DNA from 2 places in the Pseudarthrobacter woesei genome. Region 2 is predicted to be linked to the other one. Evidence: riboswitches for the same ligand, from Rfam matches in the RefSeq annotation. Region 2 holds a riboswitch; the other holds the start of a gene.
What was found. A riboswitch is a leader RNA that binds a small molecule or an ion and turns the genes downstream of it on or off. The one in region 2 is predicted to bind cyclic di-AMP.
Positions count from the first base shown of each region.

Region 1: linked by a shared signal. The riboswitch ahead of ACZYZE_RS07815 (M23 family metallopeptidase) and the one ahead of ACZYZE_RS18230 (NlpC/P60 family protein) in region 2 are both predicted to bind cyclic di-AMP.

Region 1 is NZ_JBVAYU010000004.1:74,827-90,342, reverse strand. It holds gene ACZYZE_RS07860 (hypothetical protein) at 1-532, shown strand, start outside; gene ACZYZE_RS07855 (hypothetical protein) at 562-1,365, shown strand; gene ACZYZE_RS07850 (alpha-mannosidase) at 1,500-4,547, opposite strand; gene fdhD (formate dehydrogenase accessory sulfurtransferase FdhD) at 4,653-5,525, opposite strand; gene ACZYZE_RS07840 (molybdopterin molybdotransferase MoeA) at 5,607-6,968, opposite strand; gene ACZYZE_RS07835 (DUF6457 domain-containing protein) at 7,070-7,357, opposite strand; gene mobA (molybdenum cofactor guanylyltransferase) at 7,341-8,021, opposite strand; gene ACZYZE_RS07825 (HNH endonuclease) at 8,146-8,646, opposite strand; gene ACZYZE_RS07820 (NlpC/P60 family protein) at 8,869-9,627, opposite strand; cyclic di-AMP (ydaO/yuaA leader) riboswitch at 9,937-10,106, opposite strand; gene ACZYZE_RS07815 (M23 family metallopeptidase) at 10,245-11,069, opposite strand; cyclic di-AMP (ydaO/yuaA leader) riboswitch at 11,074-11,287, opposite strand; gene ACZYZE_RS07810 (iron-dependent transcriptional repressor DtxR) at 11,439-12,134, opposite strand; gene serC (phosphoserine transaminase) at 12,443-13,570, shown strand; gene ACZYZE_RS07800 (MFS transporter) at 13,620-14,954, opposite strand; gene ACZYZE_RS07795 (DUF3027 domain-containing protein) at 14,999-15,516, opposite strand, start outside.
Region 2 is NZ_JBVAYU010000021.1:1,682-17,197, reverse strand. It holds gene ACZYZE_RS18315 (S-(hydroxymethyl)mycothiol dehydrogenase) at 1-276, shown strand, start outside; gene ACZYZE_RS18310 (MBL fold metallo-hydrolase) at 273-917, shown strand; gene ACZYZE_RS18305 (lipoate--protein ligase family protein) at 1,025-1,798, opposite strand; gene ACZYZE_RS18300 (DUF2177 family protein) at 1,791-2,174, shown strand; gene ACZYZE_RS18295 (thioesterase family protein) at 2,203-3,006, opposite strand; gene ACZYZE_RS18290 (hypothetical protein) at 3,247-3,594, opposite strand; gene ACZYZE_RS18285 (endonuclease/exonuclease/phosphatase family protein) at 3,972-4,685, shown strand; gene ACZYZE_RS18280 (SulP family inorganic anion transporter) at 4,695-6,389, shown strand; gene ACZYZE_RS18275 (YegP family protein) at 6,402-6,614, opposite strand; gene ACZYZE_RS18270 (DUF5671 domain-containing protein) at 6,738-8,408, opposite strand; gene ACZYZE_RS18265 (LpqB family beta-propeller domain-containing protein) at 8,405-8,938, opposite strand; gene ACZYZE_RS18260 (DedA family protein) at 9,008-9,658, opposite strand; gene ACZYZE_RS18255 (DUF5129 domain-containing protein) at 9,817-11,274, shown strand; gene ACZYZE_RS18250 (DUF1918 domain-containing protein) at 11,298-11,489, opposite strand; gene ACZYZE_RS18245 (serine hydrolase) at 11,545-12,633, opposite strand; gene ACZYZE_RS18240 (helix-turn-helix transcriptional regulator) at 12,932-13,129, opposite strand; gene ACZYZE_RS18235 (dihydrofolate reductase family protein) at 13,364-13,921, shown strand; gene ACZYZE_RS18230 (NlpC/P60 family protein) at 14,030-14,782, opposite strand; cyclic di-AMP (ydaO/yuaA leader) riboswitch at 14,787-14,987, opposite strand; gene ACZYZE_RS18225 (hypothetical protein) at 15,156-15,425, shown strand; gene ACZYZE_RS18220 (DNA alkylation repair protein) at 15,449-15,516, opposite strand, start outside.

The DNA.
Region 1 (15,516 bases), on a different contig from region 2:
CCTGCGCTTTATCATCTACGGGGCGGTCCTGCTGTCCGGGTACCGGATCGCCAAGGGGTTCGATGCTCAGAGGAGTATCCGCTTCATCGTTGGGCCGGTGGGAATTGGAATCCTCTCCCTCATTGGCATCGCGACCCTGGCACTCTTCCTGCTGGCCGACACCGCGGGGACCGTCACCGGGTTGACCACTCTGCCGTCCAAGAGCCCTGAGAACGCTGCACTCATCGAATCGTATGCGGCGGCAGGCCGCCTTTACCCGTCGTACGTGGCAGCGTGCATCCTTCCCGCCACCTATCGGGCCATCAGCCAGAGACTGCCCCAGGCTATACGCATAGGAGCACTGCTGTTGACCGTCGCCTTCGCATCCATGGCGCTTGGCACCTTCTTCCCCCTGATCCCCTCGGAAGTTGGATATGTGAAGGCCATCATCAACTACACCTCTGTTCTGTGCCTCGCCCTGGGACTGGCCTTCGTCTGGATCTCCAGCCTGATGGCGAGGCGCACGCCGGCGGCCCGACCGGTCGTCTCCTGATGATGACCGTGAGCTGAGCAGGGAGCGACTTGGACGACTCCGGGATGATGGCCATCCTTGAATGGGGCACGTTGGCAGTGTGCTGCACCGTGCTCCTCCTCCGCGTTCCGGATGCCCTGCAGGGACGAAACAGAACCGTCTTTGGCATCCTGCTCCTGGCTGCGCTGTGCAGCCTGCTCGCTGTCTCCGGCCCCTACGAAGTGATCGACGGTGTGCTGGGGGGCTGGAACCTCACCCACCTCATCCTGCGGTTCCTCGTCTTCGCCGCCGTCCTGCTGGTCGGCCTGCGGGTGGCCAGTGGACTCGCAGCGGCCAGGGGCTACCGACTGATTGCAGGGAGGACGGGGCGCTGGGCCCTGGGCATCAGCTGCGTGGCCGTGGCGGTGCTCTTCCTCCTCCTGGACACGAGAGGGTCCTCTGCCGGGTTGGAGGCGCTCTCTCCCAGCGGCGGGCGGAACGCCGTCCTCGCTCCGATCTATGCCGCCGCCGGCCGCAGCTACCCGGCTTTCATCTCAATCATCCTTATAGCCCCCCTGCTGGCTGCGGTCAGGACCCCGCTGCCGCGGCTCGTACGGGCAGCTGCGCTGCTGACGCTCCTCGGCGCCCTCGCCGTGGTCGTGAGCATTCCGGCGTCCTTCGCGCCTCCGGAGTGGGCGCTTGGACAGCATGTGATCAATTACTCAGCGGTCCTGGGCTATGTACTGGGCCTCGCCCTGTTCTGGTTCTCCGGGCTGATCGCCAGCAAATCTGGTAACGCTAATGCAACATTAATTAAGAACGGCGAAAGGGCGTTCACAAAATCATTAGACCGTGAGAGAATCATGAATGTGTGAAAGCGGCAATCGCTTCGTGGACGGGAATAAACCGTGCGAAGCCGAGGCAGTCGTCCAAGCGCCATTGGGGGGATGAGTGGTGGCGGTCCGGAAGGACCGCTCCCACTCAGCCTGTTTAACGGGATTCTTCGGCGTCAGGGGGCGTCGGGGCGCCCGCCTTGGCGCACGAATCTTAAGGTCACAAGCTGGAAGGGCCGGAGGGCCAGTTCCGCGGTATTACGGCCCGCAGTCACGCCCGGTGACACCATCGGCCGCTCCAGGAGGTCCACGGTGTGGACACCGGAAGCGTCGAAGTTGGCCGTCACGATTCCCGTGGACCGCTCCCCCAGAGACTCGTACAAGCGCACCACCACATCCCCCGAACCGTCCTCAGCGAGCTTGACAGCTTCGATGACCAGCGCCTGGTTCAACACGGTAAACAGCGGCTCCACCCCATGGGCACCCCTGACCACGCGCGGCGCCAGGTTGGTGCGGTAGCCCTCCTCGACGGCCCCGGCGATGCTGGCACCGGGCCTAATCGTCACGTTCAGTTCATGCCGGCCGCGGTCCGCGCCCGGATCCGGGAACTTGGGGGCGCGCAGCAGCGAGAGCCGCACGGTGGTGGTCGTCCCGCCGTCGTCCTCCCGGATGTGCCGGGTGACGTCGTGGCCGTAGGTGGAAGAATTGGAAACCGCCACCCCATAGCCGGGTTCGGCGACGTGGATCCACCGGTGCGCGCAGATCTCGAACTTCGCCGCCTCCCAGGACGTGTTGAGGTGGGTCGGGCGGAACACATGCCCGAACTGGGTCTCCGAGGCCGAGCGGTCCGCCCGGACATCGAGCGCAAACCCGAGTTTGAGCAGCTTCTCGCTCTCCTGCCAGTCCACGGCAGTGGAAATCGCCAGGGAATCACTGCCCGCCTCGAGCGAGATCCGCTGCGTCACCGTGGATGAGCCGGCCAGCCGTTCCACCACAACGACAGGATCCCGGCCACCGCGTTCCAGCGTCACCGAGCGGGCCTCGGTCAGCGGAACGACGTTGCGGCGATAGAAAGCGTCGATGTCCCAGGCATCCCATTCGTTGGGAGTGTCCCGGTGAAGTTCCAGGAGGTTGCCACACTGCCCGGGCGCAATCGCCTGGCGCCCGCTGGCGTGGTCCATGAGGGACGCGAGCAGCCCGTCTGCATTGACGACGGCCCGGATGATGCCGTTGTCCAGGCTGAAGCCGCCCCCGGACTCGGTGACCAGCACGGGGTGTTCCGCGCGGACCGGCTCTGCGGCGGCGAGGGCGGGGACGCCCTGGCGCTGGTGCGGGGCTGCGTTGAGCAAGAACTCCCGTTCGCCACTGCCGAGCAACGCCACTGCCGCATCCGCGATGATCGCCTCCAGCTGGTTTCCGACGGCGGTGTAGTTCCGTTCGGCGTCCTGGTGCACCCAGGCGATGGAGCTGCCGGGAAGAATGTCATGGAACTGCTGCAGCAGGACGAGGCGCCACAGGCGCTTGAGCTCGGCCGCCGGATAGCGGTAGCCGCCGCGCACCGCGGCCGTGGCGCACCAGAGTTCCGCTTCCCGCAGCAGGTGCTCGCTGCGCCGGTTGCCCAGCTTGGTCTTGGCCTGGCTGGTGTAGGTGCCGCGGTGCAATTCCAGGTACATTTCGCCGACCCAGACGGGAAGCGACCGGTATTCGGCTTCTGCCCGGCCGAAGAAGCTCGCGGCCGAGCCGAGCCGGACCTTTGGAGATCCCTCGAGGTCCGCCGTGCGGCGCGCGGCCGCCAGCATCTCGCGGGTGGGTCCGCCGCCGCCGTCGCCGTAGCCGAACGGGACCAGCGATGTTGTGCCGCGGCCGTGGTCCCGGTAGTTCCGCTCGGCATGCGCCAGCTCCCGGGCGCTCAGCTCCGAACTGTAACTGTCCACCGGCGGGAAGTGCGTGAACAGCCGCGTGCCGTCGATGCCCTCCCAGTTGAAGGTGTGGTGCGGCATCTTGTTGACCTGGTTCCAGGAGATCTTCTGGGTCAGGAACCACTTGCTGCCGGCGGCCTTGACGATCTGGGGCATGGCCGCGGAGTACCCGAACGTGTCCGGCAGCCAGGCCTCCTGGCATTCCACGCCGAATTCGTCGAGGAAGAAGCTCTTGCCCTCCAGGAACTGGCGGGCCATCGCCTCGCCGCCGGGCATGTTGGTGTCCGATTCGACCCACATGCCGCCCACCGGGACGAACTGGCCGGTCATGACCTTTTCGCGGATCCGCCCGAAAAGCTCCGGGTACAGTTCCTTGATCCAGGCCAACTGCTGGGCCGAGGAGCAGGAAAACACGAAGTCGGGGTCCTCGTCCATCAGCGCGACGACGTTTGAGAACGTGCGGGCGCATTTGCGGATGGTTTCCCGGACGGGCCACAGCCAGGCGGAGTCGATGTGCGCGTGGCCGGTGGCGAGCAGCTGATGGGCCGAGGCGTAGGCCGGCCGCGACAGGACACCGGCGAGGGCGCCCCGGCCGGCGGCTGCGGTTCCGGACACGTCGTCGGGGTCCAGGATGTCCAGCATCCGCTCCAGCGACCGCAGGATCTCGTGCCGGCGGGGCAGCTCCATCGGCAGTTCGTGCATGAGCCCGCTGAGCGTCCAGATGTCCTGCTGCAGCTCCCACACGGTCTGGTCGAGCTCGGCGATGACGATCCGGCCCAGCCGGTATTTCGGATCGTTGCCCGCAGTGGCCTTGTCGCCGTAGGGGGTGGCTGCGAAGGTCCATCCCTGCGAGAGGTCGGGATTCGCCGCGGCCTCGACGTAGAAATCGACGGAAACGCCGCTGCCCAGCAGCTTGAGCGGGATGTACTGGTTCCGTGGGGAAATGGCCTTGATAATGGTTCCGTCGGGCCGCCAGGCGATTCCTTCGCACTGGAACCCGGGGAGGTCTGCGCTGAAGCCGAGGTCCACCACGATTTCCACCGATGTGTCCACCCCGGTCCCCCAGCCGTCCGGGACGTCGCCCTGCAGCCTCAGCCATTTGGTGCTCCAGGGTTTCCCCCAGGCCGCCCCCTGCTCCTGCGGGGTGAACTCTTGCCGGAGGGCCTCCATGACCGGCACCGGCTCATCCGGAACATCCCAGCTGCTCAGGGTGAGGGAAACACTGCGCGGGTAGACCGCGGGGATGATGCGTTCGCGCACAAAGCGGTCCAGCCGGACTTCCGTAAGACGGCGGTCGTCGTGCAATGTGATCCTCTTCGCTGGCGTGGATGCCGCTGAATCGCATCCAGTCGGTGGATAAAACCTACTTCGCCGGGCGCCTGAGGCCAAGCGCCCGGCCAAGTGTGACCGTCAGCCCGCCACGGACGCGGGCACGGACACACGGCCCTGCCCGGCGTACACGTTCAGCGAGGTCCCGCGGCTGAATCCCGCCAGGGTCATTCCGCTGGCCTCCGCCAGTTCGACAGCCAGGCTGGACGGCGCACTGACCGCCGCCAGTACCGGGATGCCGGCGAGTGCGGCCTTCTGCACAAGTTCGAAGGAGGCCCGGCCGGATACCTGCAGCACGGTTCCGCTCAACGGCAGCATGTTCTCGCGCAGGGCCCAGCCAACCACCTTGTCCACCGCGTTGTGGCGGCCGACGTCCTCGCGCAGGCAAAGCAGTTCAGCGGAGCCGTCGCCGGCGATCCGGAACAGCCCCGCGGCATGAACCCCGCCGGTGACGTCGAAAACGGCCTGGGCCTCCCGCAGCAACTCCGGCAGCGACGCGAGCGTTTCCAGCGGCACCGTGAGCGGGTCCGCGGCAGGGCTGAAATGCGAGGACTTATGCACGGCTTCGATCGAGTCCGTGCCGCAGATTCCGCAGGAACTCGACGTGAAGATGTTCCGTCCTGTGTCCGGCCGCTCGACGTCGGGCCGCAGCTGGGCTTCGACGACGTTGAACGTCTGGGCGCCGTTTTCGTCTTCGCCGGCGCAAAACCGCAGGGAGACGAGCTGTTCAGGGCTCCAGATGACGCCTTCGGAGACCAGAAACCCCGCCACGAGGTCAAAGTCGTTGCCCGGAGTCCGCATCGTGACGGAGTAGGACAGGCTGCCGATCCGGATTTCCAGCGGTTCTTCAACGGCCAGGATGTCCTCGCGGTGGCGGACCGGAAACTCGAGCGCCTGGGGGGATCCGTCCAGGACAAATTTGTGCACCTTGCGGCGCTGCGTTACGCGGCCCATCAGGTACTCCTAACCAACATAGATCCATCATTGCAAGCGCACGGCCGGGTGGCCAGCACGGTGTTTTCCAAGCGCTGCCGGCTATCCGAGCAGAGCGCTCCAGTCCACCGGCCCGTCGGTGCCGGCGGGCTTTCGGGTGGGGCGTTTTGGGGCGGCCTTCGCTTTCGCTCCGGCGGCTGCCGGCTGCGGGATGGGGGCGCCCCACGGCAGCGCAAAGGCCGGGACCAGTTCCCCCAGTTGCACGCCGTGGGGCGGGACCACCAGCACACCGTCGGCGGCGGCCAGGCCCCGCATCATCCCCGGACCTGTATGCCGCGCCGGCGACGCCATGCCGTAGAGAAGGCGGAACGGCATCAGCCGGGTGCGGCCAGGATCCGGTTCGATCATCGAGCCGCAGGGCACCTCGCCGACGGGCGGCAGCGGCCGGTGCCCCAGCGCTGCCAGGAGCGGGGCGCCGATGGTTGAGAGCGCCATCATGGCCGCGAGCGGATTACCCGGCAGGCCCAGGATGAAGCGGCCGTCGGGCAGCTCGGCAAGAACGGCCGGATGGCCGGGGCGCATCGCGATGCCGTCGATCAGCAGCCGACCGCCGAGCTCGGTGACCGAGCGCCGGAGGTGGTCGGTTCCGGAGCGGCCCGTCCCGCCCGTGGTGATGACGACGTCGGCGGGCAACGTCTCCGGCGCAGGTGCAGCGGCCGCTCCGGGGGCAGTTTCCCCGTCGGCGCCGGCCGGTTCGATGTCCTCGAGGGCGGCGAGCCATTCGGCGTAACTGTCCCCGATCTTGACCTCGTCGGTGCAGATGCCGCCGAGCATGTCCACGACGCCGGCCAGTTGCGGGCCGAAGGTGTCGCGCACCTCCCCGGGCTCCGGGAGGCCCGAGGCCACGACCTCGGAGCCGGTGAGTACAAGCCGGACCACCGCCTTGCCAAGCACGGGCAGGGTGTCGTGGCCGGCCAGGGCAGCTAGGGCAAGATGGGCGGGGTTAAGGATGGTGCCGCCGCCGATGAGCAGGTCACCGGCGGCCGCTTCCTCGGCGGCCTTGCGGATGTGTTCGCCGTTTCGCGGCTCCCCGGGCTTGGCGGCGCCGCCGGTCTGCAGCACCGGGAGCCCGTCCTCGTCCCCGCGGATGCTGCCGCTTTCACTGCGCAGCACGGCCTTCGCGCCGGCCGGGATCAGCCCGCCCGTGACGATGGGGCTTGCCTGGTGCGGAGCCAGCCGCTGGCCGGGTTCCGCAAGGATCCAGGGCCCGCTGCCGTTGACCGCCCAGCCGTCCATCGCCGAGGAAGGATAGTGGGGCATGTCATGGAGCGCCGCCACGTCCGCCGCCAGGGTGCGTCCCAGCGCGCTGCGAAGCGGCACGGGAGCGGCAGGAATGGGAGAAGCGCAGTCGAACGCGAACTGCCGGGCTTCCTGCCAGGTGTGGGCGAGGTGCCGGTGCGGCATTTCCGGTCCGGGCTCCGCCGGTCCGGGCTCCGCCGGTCCGGCAGGGCCGTCTGGGCTTTGGCCGACCCCGCCTGCCGCCCTGCCGTGAGGGGGTGCAGTTCTCATGCCCCGGAAGCTTCGCTAGCCTCGTAGTCCTTGGCCAGCTTCCGGGCCACGGCCATGGCGGCCTGCATGGAGACAGCATCGGTGGCCTGGCCGGAGCCGGCGGCCAGGCCCGCGGCAAAGCCGGCAATGAAGGTGGTAAGTGGGGCGGCGGGGCGCACTATGGAGTGTGCTGCGACACCCGCGAGAGCCAGGACCTCGTTGACGTCCACCTCGACGTCCTCCAGTTCCAGGGCCTGGAGCAGGGCACGGCACCAGTCTTCCAGCGTTTCATCCTGGCTCTTCACCGTTTGCCTCCAAGGTTGGGTTCAGCTGCGGGGCTCCGGACCCGTTGCCCGGATCGTGGCCGTGAACCAGGCCGGATACCCCAAGTGCGGAGGCATCGTCCCACGTATCCACGTCATCCGTGGCCCCGGAGGGGACAGTAACTTCCCGCACATCAAGACTAGCAAGAAGGGCAAATACTGAGGCGTTTGTGAGCACGCCACGGCGCCCAGCTTCGTCCACGCACCGTTGTAGCGCAGTTGTGCCATATAAGCCGACAAGGGGTTGCCTCCGCCCGTCCGCAAGCGCCATGACCCCGTCGCCCTGGGGCTCAGCCTCCGGCGCGGACGGGCCGGAACGCCGGGTGGTTCCGGCGGCTTCGAAGAGCACACGCAGCGCGGCATCCACCCGCGGCATGTCGCAGGCCAGGACAAGGGTCAGCGGCGGTGCCGCAACACCCCCACTCCCACTCCCACTCCCACTCCCACTCCCACTCCCAGCATGGTGCAGTTGGAGCGCTGAGAGTCCAGCCGCGATGGCGGCGGCGGGTCCGGCGAACGGCGGGTCCTCGCGGCAGCTCAGCACACCACGGGGAAGCGTTCCGGGGTCCGGGCCGACAACGACGACTGTCCCGGCGTCCCGCGCGGCCTGCAGCGCACGCGCCAGGAGGGTGGCGCCGTGGTACACCAGCCCGGCCTTGGGCACGCCACCCAGGCGGGAGGAGCGCCCGCCGGCGAGAATGACAGCATCGAATTCCACCGGCCAAGCCTAGCGCGGCCCAGGCACGTTCACCCGGGAGCGGCGGGCCGGGTCAGGCAGCAGATTCCGGCAACAGGAACGGGTCCCAGGCCGGCGTCGGCTTTTCCAGTTCTTTGATCTGCCAGATCGCGCCTTTCGGCGGCCCCGGGAGGAAGCTGAGTTTCCAGCCCATCTCGGCCGGCGTGTGGTCACCCTTGGTGTTGTTGCACCGCAGGCAGGCGGCGACGAGGTTTTCCCACGAATCAGCTCCGCCCCTGGATTTGGGGTGGACATGGTCGATGGTGTGGGCAGCTTTACCGCAGTAGGCGCAGCGCTGTCCGTCCCTGCGGAGCACGCCACGGCGGCTGACAGCCGTCCTGGTGTTGTACCGGGGCCTGATGTAGCGATTCAGCAGAATCACCGACGGCCGGCCGAGGATGTCCGTTGGCCCGACGACGGGATCGTCGCCTTCGGCCACGACACTGGCTTTTCCAGTCAGCACAAGAACGAGCGCCCGGCGGAAGGTCACTACCGCCAGCGGTTCATATCCAGCATTCAGAACGAGAGTGCGCATCCGCATACCTCTTCACGGCCGCACCCGCCAGGGGCACGAGGGCCGGCTGCCCTGTGCATGGTCGGGCTATGGATCGACACCACAAGAGTAAACACGCGAGTGCCGGATCACCGAATTTTTTTCGCCGGAGGATACCCGTGTCGGCTGAAATTCATCCCGCGGCAACACAAAGGACCCCTGCCGCAGGGGCAGGGGTCCTTGGTGTTGCTGGCAGTTGGTCTCTTAGCCGCCGACGCGGATGAAGACCGGGCCGGAGCCGACGTTGACGCTTTGCAGAGAGGTGGTTCCGCCGTTCCAGCCGCCGTGGACGGCCATGCCGTTGCCGACGTATACAGCGATGTGGGCCATACCCGCGCCACCGTTCTGGTAGTAGGCGAGGTCACCCGGCTGCGCTTCAGCGGCGCTCACGGTGCGGCCGAGGGACAGGTACCCTGCCGGCCAGCCGTGGTAGTTGATGCCGGCAGCGGCCAGTGCGTTCGTGGCCAGTGCGGTGCAGTCCTGCGCAACGCCGAGCTGGGCGTAGGCAGCAGCCGCGATCGTGGAGCCCTTGCCGCTGGCAACGCCAGCGGCAGCCGGTGCGGCAACAGCCGCGGTGGCGCCGACCTTGGTGCTGGCGGTCTTGGCAGCGGTCGCAGCTTCCTGGACCTTGACGACCGGCTTCGGGGCCTCGACGACGGGAGCCGGGGTGGTGGTGACTGCCGGCTTCTCGTAGGAGATCGCAATCGTGGAAGCAGCCGAGATGGTTGCCGGAGATGCCGACTGGACTTCGAGCGTGGAAGCGGAGGTGGATTCGCGCTGAACATTGGCCTCAGCAGCGTTGGCTGCGATACCGCTGGTCAGAACCAAACCGGAAGCGGCAGCGATAACTGCAGCCTGGCGGCCCATGCCGCCGGCGTTGTCGCCGACAGCCTTGGCAATGACAGCCAGCGAGTTGGTCTTGGTGACCTCGGCGCGGTGCCGTGCGATTGCACGAGTAGTCATTAAGTTCTCTCTTTCGTGATCCTTGGAAAGCGCTTTTTGGGCGCAGTCTGAGGACGCTCCGGCATCTTGGGGGTACGCCGGATCGCCCCGAATGGGTTACTTAGCGAAGGGTGTAATGCGAAGACGCGCCAAAAACGGGAACTGCATGCAGGTGCTTGGCCTGCGGGCCGGACTCAGCAGAGATTGAGACGGCGGTGTGGGATCCATTCCGGGCGCCGGCAAGGGCAGCACGAACGTTGGATTCCAGCGGGCTCGTAAGAGCCGCGCAAGCGCGGTGAAGCGCAGCATTGTGGCGTGAAGACACGAAAAGTAGCCTCTCCCAATGCCTGCGAGGTGAGCTGTCGGATTCGGATGGGAGTCACCCGGCCGCGCCGCTTCCTGGGAAGCTTTGCGACTTAACCCCAAGGTCTTCTTTCGAAGACCAAAATTGGTTCCCCCGCCCCTGCCAGACGATGTAATGCGAACGGACCTTGAGCGGTGGCAGAGCTAGGCAATCCACTCAAGAGCGCCAACTTCGGAAAAGTTGGCGTACCTCATACGGTACAGCAGTTGGGATTCAATGTCACATTCAGATCACGGCGTGTCACAGGAATGCGAGAGTGACCCATCGGCTTGGCTTAGAGCCAGCCGGTGGGGTCCACGACTTCGCCGTTGACCATGACCTCGAAGTGGAGGTGGCAGCCGGTGGAGGCGCCGGTGGTCCCGCTCATCGCCAGGACATCGCCGCGGGAGACCTGCTGGCCGACGCGGACGCTTGAGGAGGACAAGTGGTTATAGGTGGTCTCCAGGCCGTTGCCGTGGTCGATCACCACACGGTTGCCGCCGCCGTAGGGGTGCCATCCAGCGAACGTGACGGTGCCGCTGGCGGCAGCGTGGACTGCTGTTCCGCACTGGGCCGCAAAGTCCTGGCCGCGGTGGAACTCGCCGGAACCGCCGGTTATGGGGCTGACGCGCAGCCCGAAGGCTGAAACGGTGTCCATCCGATCCAGTGGTGCACCAAGGCTTCCCGAAGAGGCGGCACGCGTGATGGTGCCGGCGGCCTGGGCGCTCAGCAGTTGCTTGAGCTTGCCGTCCGGATCACCCTGGGTGGTGACGGCGGTGCGGTTGAAGTCGATCTTGGCGGCGGCAGCGGCAGTAACATCCGGCTGGGCGGCGGCGGAGACTGATCCGGCGGGCGAACCGGCGTTGGTGGCCGTGACCGGACCGGTCGCGGGGACCGTGACTGTCAGGATCAGACCCGTGGCGGCCAGGGCAATGCCGGCCTTCTGCCCAACACCGCTGGCGGCGGCGAAGTCGGTGACCTGCCGGAACGGGCTGCGGCGGCCGCGGCGTTCATCGCGGTGCGCGTCGCGTGGGCGGTCGGCCAATGAGGCGGCGGTCGGACGCGGCTCCGGAGCGGGGCCGGTCGCACGGCGGCGGCCCCTGGCGGTCTGGGTGGTCAAGAACGGTTCCTCTCTGGATAGCCTGCGAAGTTAGCTGTCGGATTCGGGTCAGAGAGATCAAAGACCCGGTCCGCCGTAGCAAGCACCCAGACACAGAGGCATCCAAAAAAAGTCCCTCACTGGAGTGTGCTTGCCGCTGACGGACTTCACCCCAAGGCTGTGTTGAAACAGCCGGAAGTGGTTCCCCCGCCCCTGCCAGAAGGTGACTCTGCGACTGATCCGCTGGCAGAGCTCGGCTTCGGATCAGATAACGCTTTGGTATCGGTACTAGTCATCAACTATAGGCGATTAAGCCGCCCGGTGATAAATCCGTTATCGGCAGTAGTGCACAACTTGTGGGTCATCCCACAAGTGATGGCTGAAGTGGGGTTAACCGACCGTAACAAAAACATGGGCGGCGACCTCGGGCGGCAGCTCGAGGGCCCCCTCGATATCCGGCACTCGGACCGAGATATATTCGCCGACGCGCTCCAGCGAGACTCGGGCACCGGGACGGATCCCGCCCTCGTCGAGCTGGACAAGCAGTTCCGGCTCCACCTGGATGGGCTCGGCAAGCCGGTTGACCGTGATCCGGGAATCGGCTCCGTAGCCGGCCATGGCTTCGAGCAGGTTCACGACACCGACCGGGTGCGGCGGGGACGGCGGGCCTCCGAGTTCGGCGAGGCCAGGAATCGGGTTGCCGTACGGGGAAACGGTCGGGTGGTTGAGCAGTTCGAAGATCCGCCGCTCCACGCGTTCGCTCATCACGTGTTCCCAGCGGCAGGCTTCCTCGTGGACGTAGGCCCAATCGAGGCCTATCACGTCGGCCAGGAGGCGTTCGGCCAGACGGTGCTTGCGCATGACTTCAATGGCACGTTTCCGGCCGGTTTCGGTCAGCTCAAGGTGCCGGTCGCCGGAAACAACCACCAGACCATCGCGTTCCATGCGTCCGATGGTCTGGGAAACAGTGGGCCCGGAGTGGCGGAGCCGCTCGGCGATGCGCGCGCGGAGGGCGACGATGTTTTCTTCTTCAAGCTCCAGAATGGTCCGAAGATACATCTCCGTAGTATCGATCAGATCCGTCATTCAGCTCAGCTCCTCGAGCGCTGTCCTTGCGTCATTCCCACGTACCGCGTGCAGGATGAGCCCTGGCGAGCTCGGCCGTACGCTCGCAGGACAGCCTAGCCTATTTTGAATTTGTCCGGATAATTTCGCGGCGCCCCACGGTACCCCGGCAACGTTTTCAATGACCGGACTATGTCGGGCTCCTTTCCCGCCAGTCCGGCGCAGTCAGGCAGAATGAAAGTAGGCTCCGTTGCAGCCACCCCGCCGGGCCAGCTCCGGAGCCACACTTTGTACCAGCGCTTTGTACCAGATCAAAAATTGGAGCCACTGTGAGCGACACCAGCATCACGATCCCCGCAAACCTCCTGCCCAGGGACGGCCGGTTCGGCGCCGGACCGTCCAAGGTCCGTCCGGAACAGATGGATGCCCTCGCCGCGTCGACGAAGCTGCTGGGTACGTCCCACCGCCAGGCGCCGGTCAAGGGCCTCGTTGGCTCTGTGCGTAATGGCCTCAGCCAGTTTTTCCGCGCCCCCGAAGGCTATGAGGTCATCCTCGGCGTCGGCGGTTCCACGGCGTTCTGGGACATTGCCAGCTTCGGCCTCGTGGAGAACAAGGCACAGCACCTGTCCTTCGGCGAGTTCGGCTCGAAGTTCGCTTCGGCCACGAACAAGGCACCGTTCCTCGCGGAATCCTCCATCATCAAGTCCGAGCCGGGCACGCGTCCGGAGGCCAAGGCGGAGGCCGGCGTCGACGTGTACGCGTGGCCCCAGAACGAGACCTCGACCGGCGTTGCCGCCCCGGTCAGGCGTGTGGCCGGTTCCGACGAAGGTTCCCTTGTGCTGGTCGATGCCACGTCCGCGGCCGGCGGCCTGGCCGTGGATGTGGCCGAGGCGGATGTCTACTACTTCGCCCCGCAGAAGAACTTCGCGTCCGACGGCGGCCTGTGGCTTGGCCTGTTTTCTCCGGCAGCGCTGGAGCGTGCGGCCCGGATCAAGGCCGGCGGCCGCTGGATCCCGGACTTCCTGGACCTCCAGACGGCGATTGATAACTCGCGGCTGAACCAGACCTACAACACCCCGGCCCTGGCCACGCTGGTCACGCTGGACGCCCAGGTGCAGTGGCTCAACGCAAGCGGCGGACTGGACTTCGCCTCGGCGCGCACGGCGGATTCGGCCGGACGGATCTACCGCTGGGCCGAGGCCTCGGAGTACGCCACTCCCTTTGTGGCGAAGGCTGAGGACCGCTCCAACGTGATCGCGACGATCGACTTCGACGACTCCATCGACGCCGCGGCGATCGCCAAGGTGCTGCGCGCCAACGGCATCGTGGACACCGAGCCGTACCGCAAGCTGGGACGCAACCAGTTGCGTATTGCCACGTTCGTGGCGATCGAGCCGGACGATGTGTCGGCACTGCTGGAGTGCATCGACTTCGTCGTGGGCGAGCTGAAGAAGTAATCTTCCGGCTCGACAAAACGCAGCACGCAGCACACTGACCGCTGACGCGTCAGGGATCGACGGCGTCGTCCGGGTCTGTTTCCCGGGCGGCGCCGTTCGCGTGACCGCCGGAACCGCCGGCACCGCGCCCGGATTCGACGTGGAAGTAGTGCAGCCCGCGGGCCCTGCGGTCGAAGCGGATCCGCAGCCGCTTCGCCCGGATGATCCATAGCAGCCCGATCAGCGCGGCGACCAGGCCGGAGGCCGCCGCGACGCTCATGGACCAGCGGGGGCCGGCGACGTTCGCGATCCAGCCCACCAGCGGCGCCCCGATGGGTGTGCCGCCCATGAAGATCGCCATGTAGAGCGCCATCACCCGGCCGCGCATCACAGGGTCCGTGGTCGTCTGTACGTAGCTGTTTGCGCTGGTCATCATGGTGATCGCAAAGAGGCCCACGGGGACCAGCGCGACGCCGAACCAGAAGTAGCTGGGCGCGAGGGCGGCGATGCCCGAGGTCACGCCGAACGCCCCGGCAGCCCCGAAGATGACCCGCAGCCGGGGCTTCTTCCGGCCGGCCGCCAGCAGCGCCCCGGTCACGGAGCCGATGGCCATGATCGAGTTCATCAGCCCGAAGGCTCCGGCGTCGAGGCCGAATTCCGTTCCGACCATGGCCGCGATGAACAGCACGAAGTTCAGCCCCAGGGTTCCCACGATGAAGACCGCTACGAGCACCACCACGATGTCCGGCCGGTACCGCACATAGCGCAGCCCTTCCCGGATCCGGCCCTTGCCCGCGGCGGCCTTCGGCAACTGGCGGAGCGAGGCCCTGGGGATCTTCCACAGGCTCAGCAGCAGCGCCACGAAGGTGAGGGTGTTGATCAGGAAGACCCAGCCGGGGCCGACTGCCACCGTCAGGAGGCCGGCCACCGCGGGGCCGATCATCCTGGCCACATTGAAGGAGGCGCTGTTGAGGGCCACCGCGTTGGGCAGGTAGTCGTCGCGGACCAGCTCGGAGACGAAGGTTTGGCGCACCGGGGCATCGAGGGCCGACACGACGCCGAGCAGCAGGGCGAAGCCGTAGACATGCCAGAGCTGCGCGGCACCGGAGAGCACCAGGATGCCCAGGCCCGCGCTCAGAAGCGCCATCGCGGACTGCGTTCCGACCAGCAGCTGTTTGCGGTTGAAACGGTCGGCCATAAGCCCCGCCACCGGAGCCAGGAAGAGTTGAGGCCCAAGCTGCAGTGCCATCGTGATGCCCATGGCGCCCGCGTCGTGCTCGGTCAGGCGGTCAAAGACCAGCCAGTCCTGGGCAGTGCGCTGCATCCAGGTGCCGATATTGGAGATGATCGCCCCGATGAACCAGATCCGGTAGTTCAGGACGTGCAGGGACTTGAAGGTGGACATCATGCCCGGCCTCCACAGCTCGTCTCCCCTGCCGGTTCCAACCCCTAGTCGAGCTTGTCTGAGGCCGCTTCGCCGGACGCCTCGTCGTTCGAGGCGTCGACTTCCACGTCGTCGGCGTCGTACTCGTCGCCGGCGCCGTCGGCGTTGCCGTCCGCGTCATCAGAGTCGTCTTCGGGGGCGGTGTCGTCCTCCTCGAAACCGTCCCCTACCGAGGAGTCGGCCCCTGCCGGGGCGTCCTCCGCGGCAGGCTCGCCGACAGCCTGGTCCTGGCTTTCGGAAGCGGCGACTTCGGCCCCTGCCTCGTCTCCCTGTTCGTCCCCGGGGCGCACACGTTCGGCCCACGGGACCCACTCGGGCGCCAGGATCGAGTCGTCGGAGGGCAGGAGGCCCAGCTCGTCGACCGTGACGGCCTTGGACCGCGAGTTGCGGGTGAGCACGGCATACCACCGCCAGCCCCCGTAGCCGGCCAGCTTCGATTCGAAGAGGTGGGTTACCAGACGGTCACCCTCACTCTTGGCGCCCAGGTGCGGGCCGATCTGCTCGGCCGCGGCGATGCCTTCCA
Region 2 (15,516 bases):
CTCGCCGGCACCGTGGTGCTGGTGGGTGTCCCCAGCCCGGACATGACCCTGGAACTGCCGCTGCTGGATGTGTTCGGCCGGGGCGGCTCGCTGAAGTCCTCCTGGTACGGCGATTGCCTGCCGTCCCGCGACTTCCCGATGCTGATCAGCCTCTACCAGCAGGGCAAGCTGAACCTGGACGCCTTCGTGACCGAACGCATCACGATCGACCAGATCGAGGAAGCCTTCGACAAGATGCACGCGGGATCGGTGCTGCGCTCGGTGGTGGAGCTGTGAGCGGCTCCGTGAACGGGCTCAAGATCGAGCGGCTGGTCACCTCGGGCACGTTTTCGCTCGACGGCGGCACCTGGGACGTGGACAACAACGTCTGGATCATCGGCAATGACGAGGAGTGCCTCGTGATTGACCCGGCGCACGACCCTGCCGCGATTGAGGCGGCCGTCGCGGGCCGGAAGGTCACAGGAATTCTGCTCACCCATGGCCACGATGACCACATCGGCGCCGTCGGTGCGGTCCGCGGCCTCGTCGACGCCCCGGTGTACCTCAACCGCGAGGACTGGATGCTCTGGGACCGGGTGTTCCCGGGGACCGAACCGGATCATGCCATCGGGGACGGAGACGCGTTCGACGTCGCCGGGGCCCGCCTCGTGGCGCTGCACACGCCGGGCCATTCCCCGGGTTCCATGTGTTTCGTCCTGGCGAGCGAAGGCACCGTCTTCGCCGGCGACACGCTGTTCCAGGGCGGCCCGGGAGCCACCGGCCGGTCCTTCAGCGATTTCCCCACCATCATCGAGTCCATCAGGAGCCGGCTGCTGACGCTCCCGGGGGACACGGTGGTGCGGACCGGCCACGGGGATTCGACGACGGTCGGCGCAGAGGCGCCGCAGCTGGCGGAATGGATCGCCCGGGGCCACTAGCTAGGGCCACTAACAAGGTAGCTCGCAGCAGGGGCCGTTCTGGGCGCTGAGAACGGCTTCTGCTGCCAGTTGGATGGGCACGCAGCGGACACCCTCTTCGGACCCACTCAGCCGAGCAGGCTGCCGAAGTCGCCGTAGTCCAGGGTCGCGTAGCGCGCGTAGGTGTCGATCACGGCCGCCTCGATGGCGTCGACGTCCAGGTGCGGGACAAGGTCGTTCACGGCGCCCGCCGTCGCCGGGTCCCAGTCCAGGCCCAGGGCCGCATAACCCGCTTCCAGCACCGCGCGGATCGGGGCGGAGTTCTCCACGACGATGACCGAGCTGAACAGCCAGCCGCCGGCCACCACCCGCTGGGCCGTGCCGATGAGCTTGAGCTGGTGCTGCGGAAACTCCGGATCCTGGCCGTGGACGCTGAACTCGCCGGGGCAGTACTCGCCGGGGATCTCGCCCACGGCGGCGTCGACGCCGGCGCTCCGGAGGGCGTGGGCGAGGAGTTCGCCGAAGAAGGAGAAACGCCCCTTGGCGCCGGCGATCGCATCCGTGGACGGTTCCAGGTGATCGATCACCAGGGTCCCCTCGTGATACGCGGCGGCGCGTCCCCCGGCCTTGCGGACCAGCGGCTCGAAGCCCAGATCGCGGCAGGCCTGTGCCGCGGCGTCGAAGCCCGGCAGGTGCGTGTCCCGCTGTCCGAAGGCCACGGTGGGAGCCGGCCGGTACAGCCGCAGCATGGGCCCCACCTCGCCGGTCTTGACCTTCCGCAGGAGCTCGACGGCGAAGTCCAGGTCCGCGGCGGCGCCCAGGGATTTGTCCTGCCGGAAAATCGTCAGCGTCCGTGGTGCCACCGCTGCCTCCGGCATCTTGTTATGCTCCCTTATGGTCATCTTGCAGTTCCTCGTCGTAGCCGCCGCGTTCGCCGTCATCGATTCGGTCTGGCTCAAGTCAATGAGCAAGTTCTACCGGAGCCATCTGGGGCACCTCATGGCGGACAAGCCCCATCTAGGGTACGCCGTCGTCTTCTACGTCCTCTACATCATCGGGATCGTCTTCTTCGCCCTCCAGCCGGCGCTCGACGGCGGCAGCTGGCTCACCGCGCTGGGTTACGGCGCCGCGTTGGGCACCTTCGCCTACGCCACCTATGACCTCACTAACGCCGCGACCCTGAAAAACTGGCCGCTCATCATTGTGGTGGCCGACATCGCCTGGGGCGCCGTGCTGACGGGCCTGGCCACCGTGGTCGGCTGGCTCGTGTTCCGATAGCAGGGCAGGCGCCGGAGCCGGCCGGGTCCTAGGACTTCCGCAGCGTCAGGATCTGTTCCGCCCGGCCGAACGGACCTGTGAGGTCGTGCAGCACCGTCGAGGTCAGGCCGATCCCGTCCGTGCCGAACGAGACTTCATTGTCCAGGCCCAGCCACTCCCCTTCCGGGCGCCGGTACATGTGGATCTGAAGGTCCAGGTTGGGGAAGGCATAGCTGCCCTTGCCCGGCGGGACGCGGGCGGCGATCCCGTTGGCGGTGTCCACCAGCCCGATCAGCCTGGCCGGGTCACTGCTGTCCTCCTGGTCCGTCAGGGGGTGCTCGGTGTGCAGCCACACGGTCCCGGAACCGGCGCGGTGGCCGTCCGCGATCCGCATCTGGAGCGAGGCGATGTAACCGCCCGGCCAGACGCTTGAGGCGTCGTACGGCTCGCAGTCCTCCGGCGCCGGGATCCTGGGGTCCTCGAACGCGGCGACCGCGGAGGTGTCGGACATGATCATCCGCCAGGCCGTGGCCCGGATGGCCGTGCGGCCGCCCGCCACCAGTTCTGCCTGCACCAGTTCGATGGTCCGGCCGGGGCGCAGCGTCGTGGTGATGACTTCGAAATCGCCGCCGGGGATCAGTCCGAGGATCTCGTAGCTGAGCCGGGCCATACGCATGTCGTCGCGCGGCTCGTGCCGGTCCAGGCAGTCGGCCATGATGCCGGACGCTGGCGCCATGTGCTGCTCGTGCACGTTCCAGGCGCCCTGGGCATGAATGGTGGAGCGGAACCGCCCGCCGCCCAGTGCCTCGTAATAGAAATCGCCCTCGGCCAGCACCGGTAGTTCAGCAGTCAACGTCGACCCTTTCGCAGCTTCAATCGGAGAATCCCGATCCACCCTATCCCGTGCTGCCATGGCAGGAGTCCTCATGGTGTTGCCGTGTGGTTCCGTGGCCGTTGCACGGTCGTGACCACCTGGTGCAGACGGATTTGGATTTGGCTGCTGTGCCGGACGACTCGCATCGTGACGGCTTCGAAGGATGGGCCGCCCGCCATCCCCATGACCCAACCGGTGATTGAGAGACGCGACATGCCCCTATCGGGTGATGCTGAGCGGCTTCATCGGCAGGACACACGATGCCCGTTGCAGAGTGGCAGGTGCCCCCTCGGCACGGTTGTTCTTGCCCGTGTCATCGCACCAGTCGATGTTGTCCGGGATGGCCGCGACCGCCGCGTCGCCCGCGGCCGTTTGAGCCGGGACCTCAAAGCTGTAAATGAAGCGGCCCGCGTCATTCATCGGGACAGTGGTGTTGACCACCTCGATGCCCGTCGCATCGGTGACAGTCACCTGGATGCGGGCGTTCCCGCCATAGCGGGGATTGCAGTCAGCCTCTGGCGCCGTGACCGTCACCTTGTCGCCGGGTTTGGCACCGGACGGGTTCACCGAAAAGGCGGGCGGGAAACAAGGGGGTTCTCCGTTCCCCAAGGAGGAAGCGCATCCGGAGGCAGCACCAGCTACCAGGATGGCACTGACGGCAAAGACCACGGAAGATCGCCGGCCGTGATCGAAATCTGGATGTCTGCAAGGATCCGCCATTTCCACATTATTGGCTGCCTAGCACCGGGCGGACAGTCTTGCAAGACCGTCGTCCCCGAATCGTTGCCCAGCCGCGGCACGCGGTAGACCCGGCAGCATCCCGGCGATATGGGCCGCTGTGGCCGGGCCGGACCCGTGCCGTCACTGTTCCCGGTCGATCCGCCTGACTGGGTAGACTCGGAATCAGGCTTTCCACGACTATCCTCCGAAGAGGTGCTCCCCTGATTCGAGTCATCAGCTACAACCTCCGCAAGCACAAAGCCAGTGGTGAACTGGTTGACCTGGCCGGCGAATTCGAGATTGATGCTCTGTGCCTCCAGGAGTGCGACACCGACGACCTGCCGGAAACCATCGGCGATCTCCACCTTGCAGACGCCACCAAGGGGAATCGGCTGGGCCTGGCGATCTACTACCGCATGGACCGCTTCACGGCCTACGAGACCAGGACGTTTGCCCTGAAGAAGTCGCTGCACGACCGCGTCCTGTCGCCCGCCCACGAACGGCTGATCGGCACCCGGGTGATCGACAACGAGACCGACCACGACCTGGTCATCGCGTCGTTCCACGCGGCCCCCCTGACCGCCTCGAACTCGCTGCGCCGGAACCAGATCCATGCAGCACATGCCGAATTGCTCAGCATGGGCGGCGGCCTGATGTCGCTGATGGTGGGCGACTTCAACTACCCGTTCTTCACCAAGTACCTCACCGCCCAGATGAAGGACGCCGGCTACGACCTGACACTCAGCGACCGGCGGACCTACACGCGGTACAAGGTCTTCAAGGGTCATTTCGACTTCGCAACCTCCCAGGGGCTCGAGATCGAAAGCGTCGAAACCCTCCCGCGCGGCGCCTCGGACCACCTCCCGATCCTGATTTCCGCCGAGTACGGCCAGGACGCCCCGTCAACTGACGGCCCGCCGTCTCCTGCCGACGCTTAGCCCGACACCGTGCGCCGGGCGTGGGCTGAGAGACTACCGCCCGGCCTCCGGCTGCTCCGTGGCTACCAGCGACCCTGGCTGAAATCCGATCTGGCCGCCGGCGCAGCCCTCAGCGCGTTCCTCATTCCGGCCGGCATGGCCTACGCCGAGGCCGCCGGACTGCCCGCTGTCACGGGTCTTTACGCCTCTATCATCCCCTTGCTCGCCTATGCCGTGTTCGGGCCCTCCCGGGTCCTGATCATCGGCCCGGACTCCAGCCTGGCACCCATGATCGCCGCCGCAATCCTGCCTCTTGCCGGCGCGGAACCGGATCACGCCGTAGCCCTAGCCGGCGTTCTGGCCCTCATGATCGGCGGACTGCTCCTGGCCGGCAGAGTCTTCAAATTGGGTTTCGTTACCGGGCTGCTGTCCAAACCAATCCGCGTTGGCTACCTCAACGGAATCGCCCTGGTCATCATGCTGAGCCAGCTCCCCAAGCTGCTCGGCATCCCGGGCATCGGAGGCTCACTGGTCCACACCGCCACAGGCACCGCCCAGGCTGTGGCCCAGGGCGCCATCAATCCCCTCGCGTTGCTGTTTGGTGCAGGCACCATCGCCGTGATCGTCGTGTGCCGCTTCCTGCCGTGGAAGCTCCCAGGCGTGCTGATCGCCGTCGTGGCAGCCACAGCGCTGACGGCAGCCCTGGACCTGACGACGACGCTCCCCACGGTGGGTGCCTTGCCGCGGGGGCTGCCGGCGCCGGCTCTCGGCGGCATCAGCCTGGCGGACGTTATCGCCTTGCTCGGCCCGGCGGCCGGCATCGCCCTGATCGCCTTTGCCGATACTTCGGTCCTCTCCAAGAGCTTCGCCGCCCGGAACGGAGTCCGAGTCGACGGGAACCAGGAAATGGGTGCCCTCGGAGTTGCGAACGTGGCCAGCGGCCTCTTTGGCGGCTTTCCGATTTCCGGCAGCACCTCGCGCACCCCGATCGCCCTCGAGGCCGGTGCCAAGAGCCCGCTGAGCGGAGTCGTTGCCGCCGCCCTCGTGGTGCTGTTCATGATCGTGGCGCCCGGAGTGACGTCATTCCTGCCCTCAAGCGTCCTCGCCGGCGTCGTGATTGTTGCGGCGTCATCGATCGTGGACATCGGGACGCTGCGGCGGCTGCTGAAGATGAGCCGGACGGAAGCCGCGCTGCTGGCCGCGACGTTCCTCGGCGTCGCGTTTGTGGGCGTACTTGAGGGCATTGTGGTGGCGATCGGCCTGTCGCTGATCGCATTCGTCCTGCGCGCCTGGGATCCCTACCGCACGGAACTGGGCAGCGTGGCGGACGTGCCCGGCTACCACGACCTGAGCCGGCACCCCGAGGGCCAGCGGGTCCCGGGGCTCGTGATCGCACGCTTCGACGCCCCGCTGTTCTTCGCGAACGGGGCCGTTTTCACCGAGCACATCAGGACGCTGGTGGCCAACGCCCGCGGACCGGTGCACTGGGTAATCGTGGCGTCCGAGGCCATCACGGATCTGGATACCACCGCCCTGGATGACCTGGTGGCGCTCGACGACGAACTCGCCAGGCGCGGCATCAACCTGGTCTTCGCGGAGATGAAGGGACCGGTCAAGGACCGACTGATCCGCTTCGGCGTCAGCAGCCGCTTCGGCCCGGACCACTTCTTCCCCACCGTCAACAACGCGGTGAAAAGCTACAAGCGGACCTTCGACCCGGAGTAGCCGCCGCCTGCTTCAGCCCGTTACGCCGGCAATGCTGCCCGGGGCCTCTTCGGTGAGGTCGACGACGTCGGACGCCGCGTTCTTCTTGACGGATTCGACCCCGCCCAGCGCGCTGGCCTTGGACTTGTAGCTCTGCGAAGAGGCGATCACCTCGCCGTTGGAGGCCTTGAGGCGGAAGCGGAATCCGCCGGACTTGTCCTTGTAGACCTCGAATTTTCCAGCCATGGTGCACCTCTGGTTCAGCGTCGGTGGAGTCGGCCGGGTGGGCCGTTAAGCCACAATGTACTGCGCCCGGGAAGCGCTGGCCAGTGATGCGGGCTGGTGAGGCCGGCCAGGGTTCGACGCAGTTCAGCCCAGCAACGGCACAACGTCGATCCTGCCGTCCGGGCTCACCGTCACGAGGACCCGTTTTCCGGTGACGCCCTCCAGCGCTGCCGCCAGCCGGCCTGCGGGTTGCGCCGCGTCCGCAGACGCTGCGGCAGCTGCGGCAGCCGGGCCGGCGTCGGCCCGTCGCCAGACGGTCACAACCGCGCCGGTGGCCTCTTCGATGGCCCGGTGCAACGGTGCCGGATCGGAGCCGGTAACCAGAATGACGTGGCCGATGGTCCGCTTCCGGGCGGGCCCGGCTGCGGCGAGGACGGCCCGGTCGTGCCGCCAGACGGCGAAGTGGTACCCGGCGGCCAGCCCGGTGGCCACGAGCAGGCCGAGCGGGGCTCGGATCCGCTCCACCAGGGTCCCGCCGGCGACGTCGGCCAGGAAGTATTCGAACATCCTGAAACCGATCACCAGCAGGGTGATGACCGCGACCACGGCGCTCAGCCCGAAGACCACGATCAGATATACGCGCCGGGCGCTCAACCCTGCCCCGGATCCACCTGCCGCGGGCTTCCAGGACAGCGGTTTCCACGAGATCCACCAGACCGGGCCGCCCACCAGGAGCGAACTGATCCCGCCCAGCAGCAGCGTGCGCACCCCGGAGCCGGCGAGTGGGGCCGCAGCCATCGCGAGGGCGGCGTTGACGATCACGCCGATTCCGGAGGCGGCTGCCACCAGGGCAACGCCGGAGGTCACCAGCTTCCCGCCCAGCCGGGTGGAGTCCGCCCGGCCGCGCGCCAGGCCCCGGTGGTAGACCCAGACAAGCGAGCCGATCGCGGCTGCGGCGAGCGCCGGGGCCAGTGGCTCGAGCAGGACAGCCATCGGACCGGCGCGGTCGAACGCCAGGCGGAGGAGCACGAACAGCGCAACTCCGGCGCCGCCGAGGGTGAGGATTCCCGCGCCCAGTACGCCGACAAGGATGAGCGCCACGTTGGCGAGCCCGGTGCGCAGCCGCTGGCCGCCGTCGTGCTTCCAGTGCCACCACCAGACCAGCCCGCCGCCCGCGGCCCAGGCGAGCGACTGCAGCACCGACACCCACCAGGGCTCGCCCACGGCTGCCACCACCGTGGCTCCGCGCAGGGCCGCATCAAGCAGGGCCGACAGCGCCGTGACGGCGCCGCCGACGCCCAACACGAGCCCGTAGTAAGTACCGATCACCGTGGGAACGTCGGCGAGGTCGGCGGGACGTTTCCTGTCATGCCGCCACATCCAGCGGTGCCAGATCCAGATGGCGGCCCAGACCAGCCCGGTGGCCAGCGACAGCCGCCATTGCGGCGGTTGCCCGCCGATGAGCGTGGCGAGCGTGCTCAGCAGGTTGCTGGTGGCAATGATCAGGGACAACGCGCAGGCTCCGGCCAGGTACAGGCCCCAGCCGACGGAGGCACGCTCGGACTCGTCGCCGAGCCTGCGCCACACCGCCCACCACAGGACCGCGGCGAGGGGGCCGCCAATCAGGGCGAAGGCCAGCGAGCGCGCCAGCCCGGCGACGTCCCCCACAGCCAGCTCCGTGCCGGCAATCAGGAGCCGTCCCACCAGTCCGCTGAGCCCGACGGCGGCGATCACCACAAGTGCGAACAGCAGCGCGTACGTGATCAGACGCCGCACGGTGCGCTGCGCCGACCCCACGTCCGTGCCGGCGCTCATTGCTTCACCGCCTGGTTTGGGCACACCGTCAGCTGCCAGGGAGCGTTGTCGATGAGCCATTTGCCGCCGGACTTGACCAGATCGAAGCCACCGTCGACCTGGTACTCGGCGTTGCCGAACGGGCCGCCGCCCTCGGACACCGTGATCAGTACCTTCACATCGGCAGACTCCGCACGTTCGGTCGTCGCGACCAGGGTGACCCGGAGGTTGTCCACTGCCATCCGTTCCACGTTGACGCACGAGCTTCTGGCGGAGTCGCTCAGATATGCCGCAGCGGCGGTCTCGTCGCCGGCGATCACGGCGGCGGAATAGCGCTGGACCACACCGGCGGGAGTGCCTTCGTCCAGCGCCGCCGGCTCCCCGCGGGTGAACACAACAACCAGGGCCACGATTACCAGTACGGCGATCGCGGCCAGTATGGCGAGGAGGGTCCGGTCTTGCTTCCGCAGTGCCTGCTCCTGTGCTGCCGGCTCCGCAGGGGTGGCTGCCGGCGGCGGCTGCGGCTCGGGGTCTTTCGCCTCTGGGCTCATGCCGTCAGTATGGAGGAGCAACGGCACCCCGTCACGGTGTCTTTAGGCCTCATTCGGCGGCGGACGCACTCAGCGGTCCCGGCCGGTCCGGTTCCTCCGGCGTTTGACGTTACGGGCAATCAGCCACCCGACGACCGCGGCCACGGCCGCGTAGACGGCGTAGTTAAGGAAGCGCGAATACTCGTCGATGAGCCGGTACTGCGACCCGAGCAGGGCCCCCAGCCCGATCAGCAGACCGTTCCACAGGCTGCTCCCCGCGACAGTGAAAAGGCTGAAGGTCACAAGGTTCATCTTCTGGGCACCGGCCGGCAGCGAAATCAGGCTGCGAACGCCCGGTAATAGCCGGCCGAAGAACACCGCCGACCTTCCGTGGCGGCGGAACCAGCCGGCGGCCCGTTCGAAGTCCGCGCGGTCTACGAGGGGCAGCCGGGACAGCCAACGGATCGAACGATCCAGCCCCAGCCACGCTCCCAGCCAGTACAGGAGCAGCGCGCCCGTATACGCGCCCAGGATACTGGTGAAGTAGACGAGGACCAGGTTCATGGAACCCAGCCTGGCCAGGAAGCCTGCCAGCGGAAGGATCAGTTCGCTGGGAATCGGCGGGAATACCGTCTCGGCCAGGGTGAACAGCCCTACCCCCCACTCCCCCAGCGCATCGACGGCGCGGGCGGCGAACCCGACAACACCGGTGAGATCGTCAACCGGGCCGGGAGCCGTCACGACGGCAGCCGCCCTTCAGTATCCTTGACCACCGGCGCACGCTTCCCTTCCCTGCAGGCTTCGGTGGCCAGCCTAGCCGAACCGCTGCTACGGCAGGAGGCGAAGGCAGGCGCGCACTTCCCGTCGACGCGGCCGGAGGCAGGCACTACGCTCAACAAATGGGTATTCTGCGGAAAGTCCTCGGCGTCGTGGTCCTGGTCCTCATCGGACTGGTGGGCGCGGGACCGGCGGCACACGCGGTCCGGCCGGTCGACGTCGTTGTGGAGGACCGGGCGGGAGTGCTGGACCGAAACACCCTGCTGCCGGCGGTGCAGTCCATCGAGTTCTACCAGCCCACCAAGGTGGCCGTGTATACGTACAACGGCACCGCTGCGGACAACCTCAACGAGGAAGTCCTGCGCTTTGCCCGCGCCGAGCATCCCGATTGGATCAGCGCCGACGGGCAGAAGTGGGCGGACGGGCTGTTCATCTTCGCCCTCGACCCGGTGGGCCGGCATGTCGGAACCTATATGGGGGAAGACCGCAAGGTCTCCCCCGAACAGCGCGATGACATCCAGAACGCGTCCAAAGAACTCCTGCGCGATGCCCAGTGGACGGACGGCACCGTTGCCGGCATCCAGCGCGGCGCGGAACTGATCAACCAGCCCTGGTACCGGTCCACCGCCTTCCTCATCACGGCCTGGACGACGGCGTCTGTGGCTGTCGCCGGGGCTGCTACCTGGCTGATCGTCCGTTGGCGGACCCGGGTGGACAGCCGCAAGGCACTGGCCCGCGGGGATGCCAGCTACGCCAACGTCAGCATGGACCTGCAGGTCACCGAGCTCAATGCCGGCACCATCCCCGAAGCCTCGCGCTATGGCAGCACCGTCCTGGAGAAGCACCGCACCTTCATGGCGAAGTACAACACCGCCACCGGACTCTCCAACCAGGTGCACGCCCTGGCCGCCAGGGACCTGAGCCGGCGGCCCAACCTGAGAACGGTCCGGCAGTTCGCCGACGCCGCAGAGGAACTCGACGTCCTGGACGACGTCATCGCGGACACCAATGCCCTGCTCAACCGGGGCAGCTCATGGGCCCCGGCCTGGGACCGGCAGCTGGCACCCTTCCGCAACGACCTCGCCGCCCTCGAACAGATGCTCAGTAAGCGCCATGCCGAGGGCGACTCCGCGACGGCGGCCGCTCTCCGGTCCTTCCGGGATCAGAGCCACCGGGAACTCGAACGCTGGACGTCCGAGTTGTCGGACGGAACAATCACCCCCGAAACGGCCCTCGACCGGCTGCGGGACGCGCGCACCCACCTCTCCGAACTGCTGAAGAACCACGCCGACACCGTCATCGATGGCTTCGCGAAGAACGACAAGGAAGCCGCGCTGATGCGCAAGGAGATGGAGAGCGCCCAAGCCGGGACCAAGGCGAAGTACGGCCGCACCTACGAGCCCAGCATCCTGGGCACGGTCTACCCGTCCTACTACTTCTTTTCGGTTCCCACATTCAATTCCGGCTTTAACACAGGCGTCAGCAACGTCGGCAGCGCCCGTGGCGGGGGCGGCAGCACCACCGGCTACGGAAGCAGCGGCGGAAGCTTCTCCGGCTCCGGCAGTTCGTCCAGCTTCTAGGGCCGGGATTCCGGGCCGGGCCGTCAGGCTGTTGGGCGGGGTTCGACGACGAAGTCGCCGCCGGGAAACATGATTGTCTCGTGGCCGTCGTCGAACCTCACATGGTACGGCGGCGACCCGTCGGATCCCCTGACCTCCAGGATTTCACCGTGCCGGTCCGAGGATTCGACCGTTGTGCCCCGGATGATGATGCGGTCTCCTTGTGCTGCTTTCATGGCGTTCACCTCCCTTCTTCAGCGTACGGTTCTCGGCCCCTCGGGGGAACGGCCGTCAGAAGAGTCCGGCCGCAATCGTTTTGGTCAGCTGGTGGATGACCCGGGTTCGGGCCGCCATGTCGGACGTATCCCGGCCCAGCGTGTAGACGACGAAGACATAGGCCCGCTCCCCCTGCACCAGGATGCTCGCGTCATGCAGGTTGCCAAAGAGCAGGCCGTATTTGTGGTAAACGGTGATGCCCGCGGGGACGGCGGCCGGGACCAGCGATTCATAGTTGGTGTGCTGCAGGTAGGACAGCAACTGTCCCGTGTTCGCCGCGTTGAGCAACTGGCCGGTGTACAGCCGGTACAGCGTCCGCGCCGTCTCGGCGGGCGTCAGGGTGTTGAGCGTGCGGTCGTAGGTGATCCCGATTGACGCCGCATAGTCGGTCAATCCCCTAGCGCCAACGGCGGCCATGATCAGCGCCCACGATTCGTTGTTGCTCTGCTGGACCATCTGCCGGATCTGGACGCCGGCCGTTGATACCCCCATCCGGGCTGCAAGGGAGGCCTTGCCGGTTTCCACCAGATGGTAGTAGGCCGAGGCGGCGAGGATCTTCGCCGTGCTGGCGGCGACGAACTTTGCCTTCACCCCGTAGTCATGCACCACACCGTCGGTCACATCAATCAGGGCCACGCCCACCTGGTAGCGGCTGTTGGCTGTGATGACGGCATTGATCTGGGCGTCGAGTTTCGGACTGATGGACAGCACCGCAACGGCCGGGACGACGGCGTCCGGCGGCGGCGCCGTCGTCGGCGGCACTTGCGACGGCGGTACTTGCGACGGCGGTACAGCTGAAAGCACGTCGGATGGCGGCAGCCCGGACGCCGGAGGAACCGTGTGTTCCCCGCCGGCCGTTCCCGGGGAATTGGGAGCGGCGGACACGGACGCCCCGGCAGGTGCAACGGCGTCGGCGGGCACCCTGGCCTGGATTGCAATGCAGAAGGAGGTCGCCGAAACCAGGGCGAGTGCGGCGGCGGCCGCCGTCAGGCGATGCCGGCGGATCCGGCCCAACGGTTCCGGCAGGCGCCAGCCGGACCGACGGGTGGCAACATGCGTGTGGCGGCCGCTGCTGTAGTGGCGGCCGGGCCCCCAATTTTCCATCGGGCCTCATCCCCGGCACAGCGAAGGGCTGGGGTGGGCTGTCGCCTCGTACACGTTCGCAGGCATGCTGATCCTCCGTGGGCTAGAACCGCGGTAGGGGCTTCAAAGTTTCTGAATTCTGCTCTGCGGGGGCTCCGAGCGCAAGAGTTTTCGCTTTGGAAAACCTTGGGTCAGGCGCCCAGATCGCGGCGCCGGGAGCGCAACTAGCGCTCGGTGAAGGCTGCGGCCGCTGCGGCAGGCCCAGATTGTCGGCGATTTCTGTCCAGTGCCGGCCGCAGGAACCCTCCCGGGGCGGGAGTCAGCGCACCGTAAGCTGCAGGCCCAGCACGTTGCTCACGGCTATCACGGCCCGCAGCGAGGGGTTTCCGGTGGCGGTCTCGATCGCCCGGACGGTTCGTACCGAGGTGCCGGCCAGATGGGCCAGGTTTTCCTGCGTGATGCCGGCGTCCTTGCGGGCGCTGCGGATGCTCGCTGCAATCGACGCCACGTCACGCATGGCTCCTCCCCTCCGGCAGGATACTGCCGGTGGCGGCAGTCCAGTTCGTTCATCGTGGCCCAGATTCCGCGCTTCGGCAAGATGCTGCCGGTATGGCATGCGGGCGGTGCGGCCTGATTCGGCTCAATGCTGCCGCCCGGCGCCGGACGGCCTCGCCGGTTCTGACCCTGCCTCTGGTCCGGGCCCCGGCGTACGCTGGAGCGATAACCCACAGCCAGATGAAGGAGCCCCGCGATGCGCAAGGTCATTCTGATGATGCAGATATCCCTGGACGGATTCATCGAGGGCCCGGAGCAGGACCTGAGCTGGCACATGGTCGACGAGGAACTGCACCATCACTTCAATGATCAGCTCCGGACCATGGGCGCCTTTCTGGACGGCCGCGTCACCTATGAGTTGATGGCCGGGTTCTGGCCGACGGCGGACCAGGACCCCTCGAGCACTGCACCGGAGATCGACTTCGCCCGGATCTGGCGGGACATGCCCAAGATCGTCTATTCCAGGACCCTGGCGAAGGCCGGCTGGAATACCGCGGTGGTGCGGGACGTCGTCGTTGAGGACGTCGTGAAGCTGAAGGAAGAGTCCGGCGGGGACCTCGCGCTTGGCGGGGCCGAAATCGCGGCGGCCTTCCGGCGGCTCGGCCTGATCGATGAGTACCGGATCTACGTCCACCCGGTCCTGATCGGACGCGGCAAGCCCTTGTTTCAGGAGACGGATACGCTGACAAAGCTCCGGCTGCTGGAGACGCGCGTCTTCGGCAACGGCGTGGTGCTGCTGCGGTACGCGGGCTGACCGGCCGGACCGGCTGGCGGGCTGGCCCGGGCACGCGAAAGGCCGGTTGATCCGCGGCCCCCAAGGCAACCGATCAACCGGCCTTCTGCACGCTGCTGGCGGGTGCTGCTAGCCGGCGCGGACGAAGGTCACGGGGCCGGTGGCGGTGAGCCAGGACAGCGGGTGAACCACTGTCTGGTTCTTGCCGTTCATCCCGCTGCTGAGCACCTGACCGTTGCCGACGTAAATTCCGATGTGCCCGGACTGAACTACCATGTCGCCCGGCTGGGGATCGCCGACTACGCTGCCGTAGTTCATGAACTGCATCGGGCCGAGGTCGCCGACGGGGATTCCGGCTGCGCCAAGGGCCTTCTCGACCAAGGCGGTGCAATCCTGTGTTATGCCCAGTTGGCCGTAAGCGGCGGAGACCATAGTGGCATTTACGCCGCCGGCCGCCGGGGCTGCGGCGGGAGCGGCGGCAGCGACCGGCGCTGCCTGGACCTTCACCGCGGCCTTGGCGGCTGCCGGGGCCGCTGCCGGCGCCTTGGCGGCCGGGGCTGCTACGGGCTTGGGCTGTTCGATCACCGGGGCCGGGGCGGTAGCCACGGCCGGGCGCTCGAAGGTGATCTGGACTGCGGAATCCGCAAGGACCGGTGCACCCACCTGGCCCTTGACATCGACGGACGACGCCGGTGCGGAGTCGCGCTGGACGGGGGCCTCGGCGGCGTTGGCGGCCATGGCACTGCTGAGCACCAGGCCGGAGGCCGCGGCGATCACTGCAGCCTGGCGGCCGAAGATGCCTGCCTTGGCGGACAGGATTGCGGAACGGCGTTTGCTGCGAAGGTCGGCGCGCTTAGGCGCAAGGGTATTGCTGGAAGTCATAAAGGTAGCCTCTCCCAATGCCTGCGAGGTGAGCTGTCGGATTCGGATGGAAGGCACCCGGCCGCACTCTGGCCCTAACTTCGGACTGTGCGGCTTCACCCCAAGACCCCTGGCGAACAGCGGGTCAAAAGTGGTTTCCCCGTCTCTGCCGGACGTTGCTGCGAGTTGTCCCCCGGGCCGCGGCAGAGTTAGGCAATCGGCTGGGGGGCGCCTGTTTCGAAGCAACAGGCACCTAACAACGGTAACGGTATGATCACGGAATGTCACATTGAGGTAACGGAGGAGGTGGTCGCGGGCGGTCTTTTGCACCCGCTGGACCCGGCCCCCGGCATAGGATGATGCCATCAGCGTTCCCCCGAGGCGGAGGCCCGAAATGAACAGCCGCGAAGTCACCAGCCACTGCGTCGCCATCTGCCAGCTAAGCAACCAGCCTCGGGAGGACTTCAGCGTCAATACCGAGCTGCTGGTCCTGGAAAGCGGGGAAGTGCATGTGTCCACGTGGGATGCTGAGCCCCGCGACGGCGGCTTTGACGTCTTCGTCCTGAATGACCGCGTTGACGCTGCGGGCTTTATGGTGGTCACCGACTGGGAGTTCCTGGACGGCAAGGCCTACGCTGTAGTGGAGCGCCGCCCGGCCGCGTAGGCACGTCGCTGCGAATCGGCCCATCAGTACTCCAGTTCGGGCCGGTGCCTCGCCATGTCGGCGACCACCAGGGAGACCGCCTCTGTGGCGA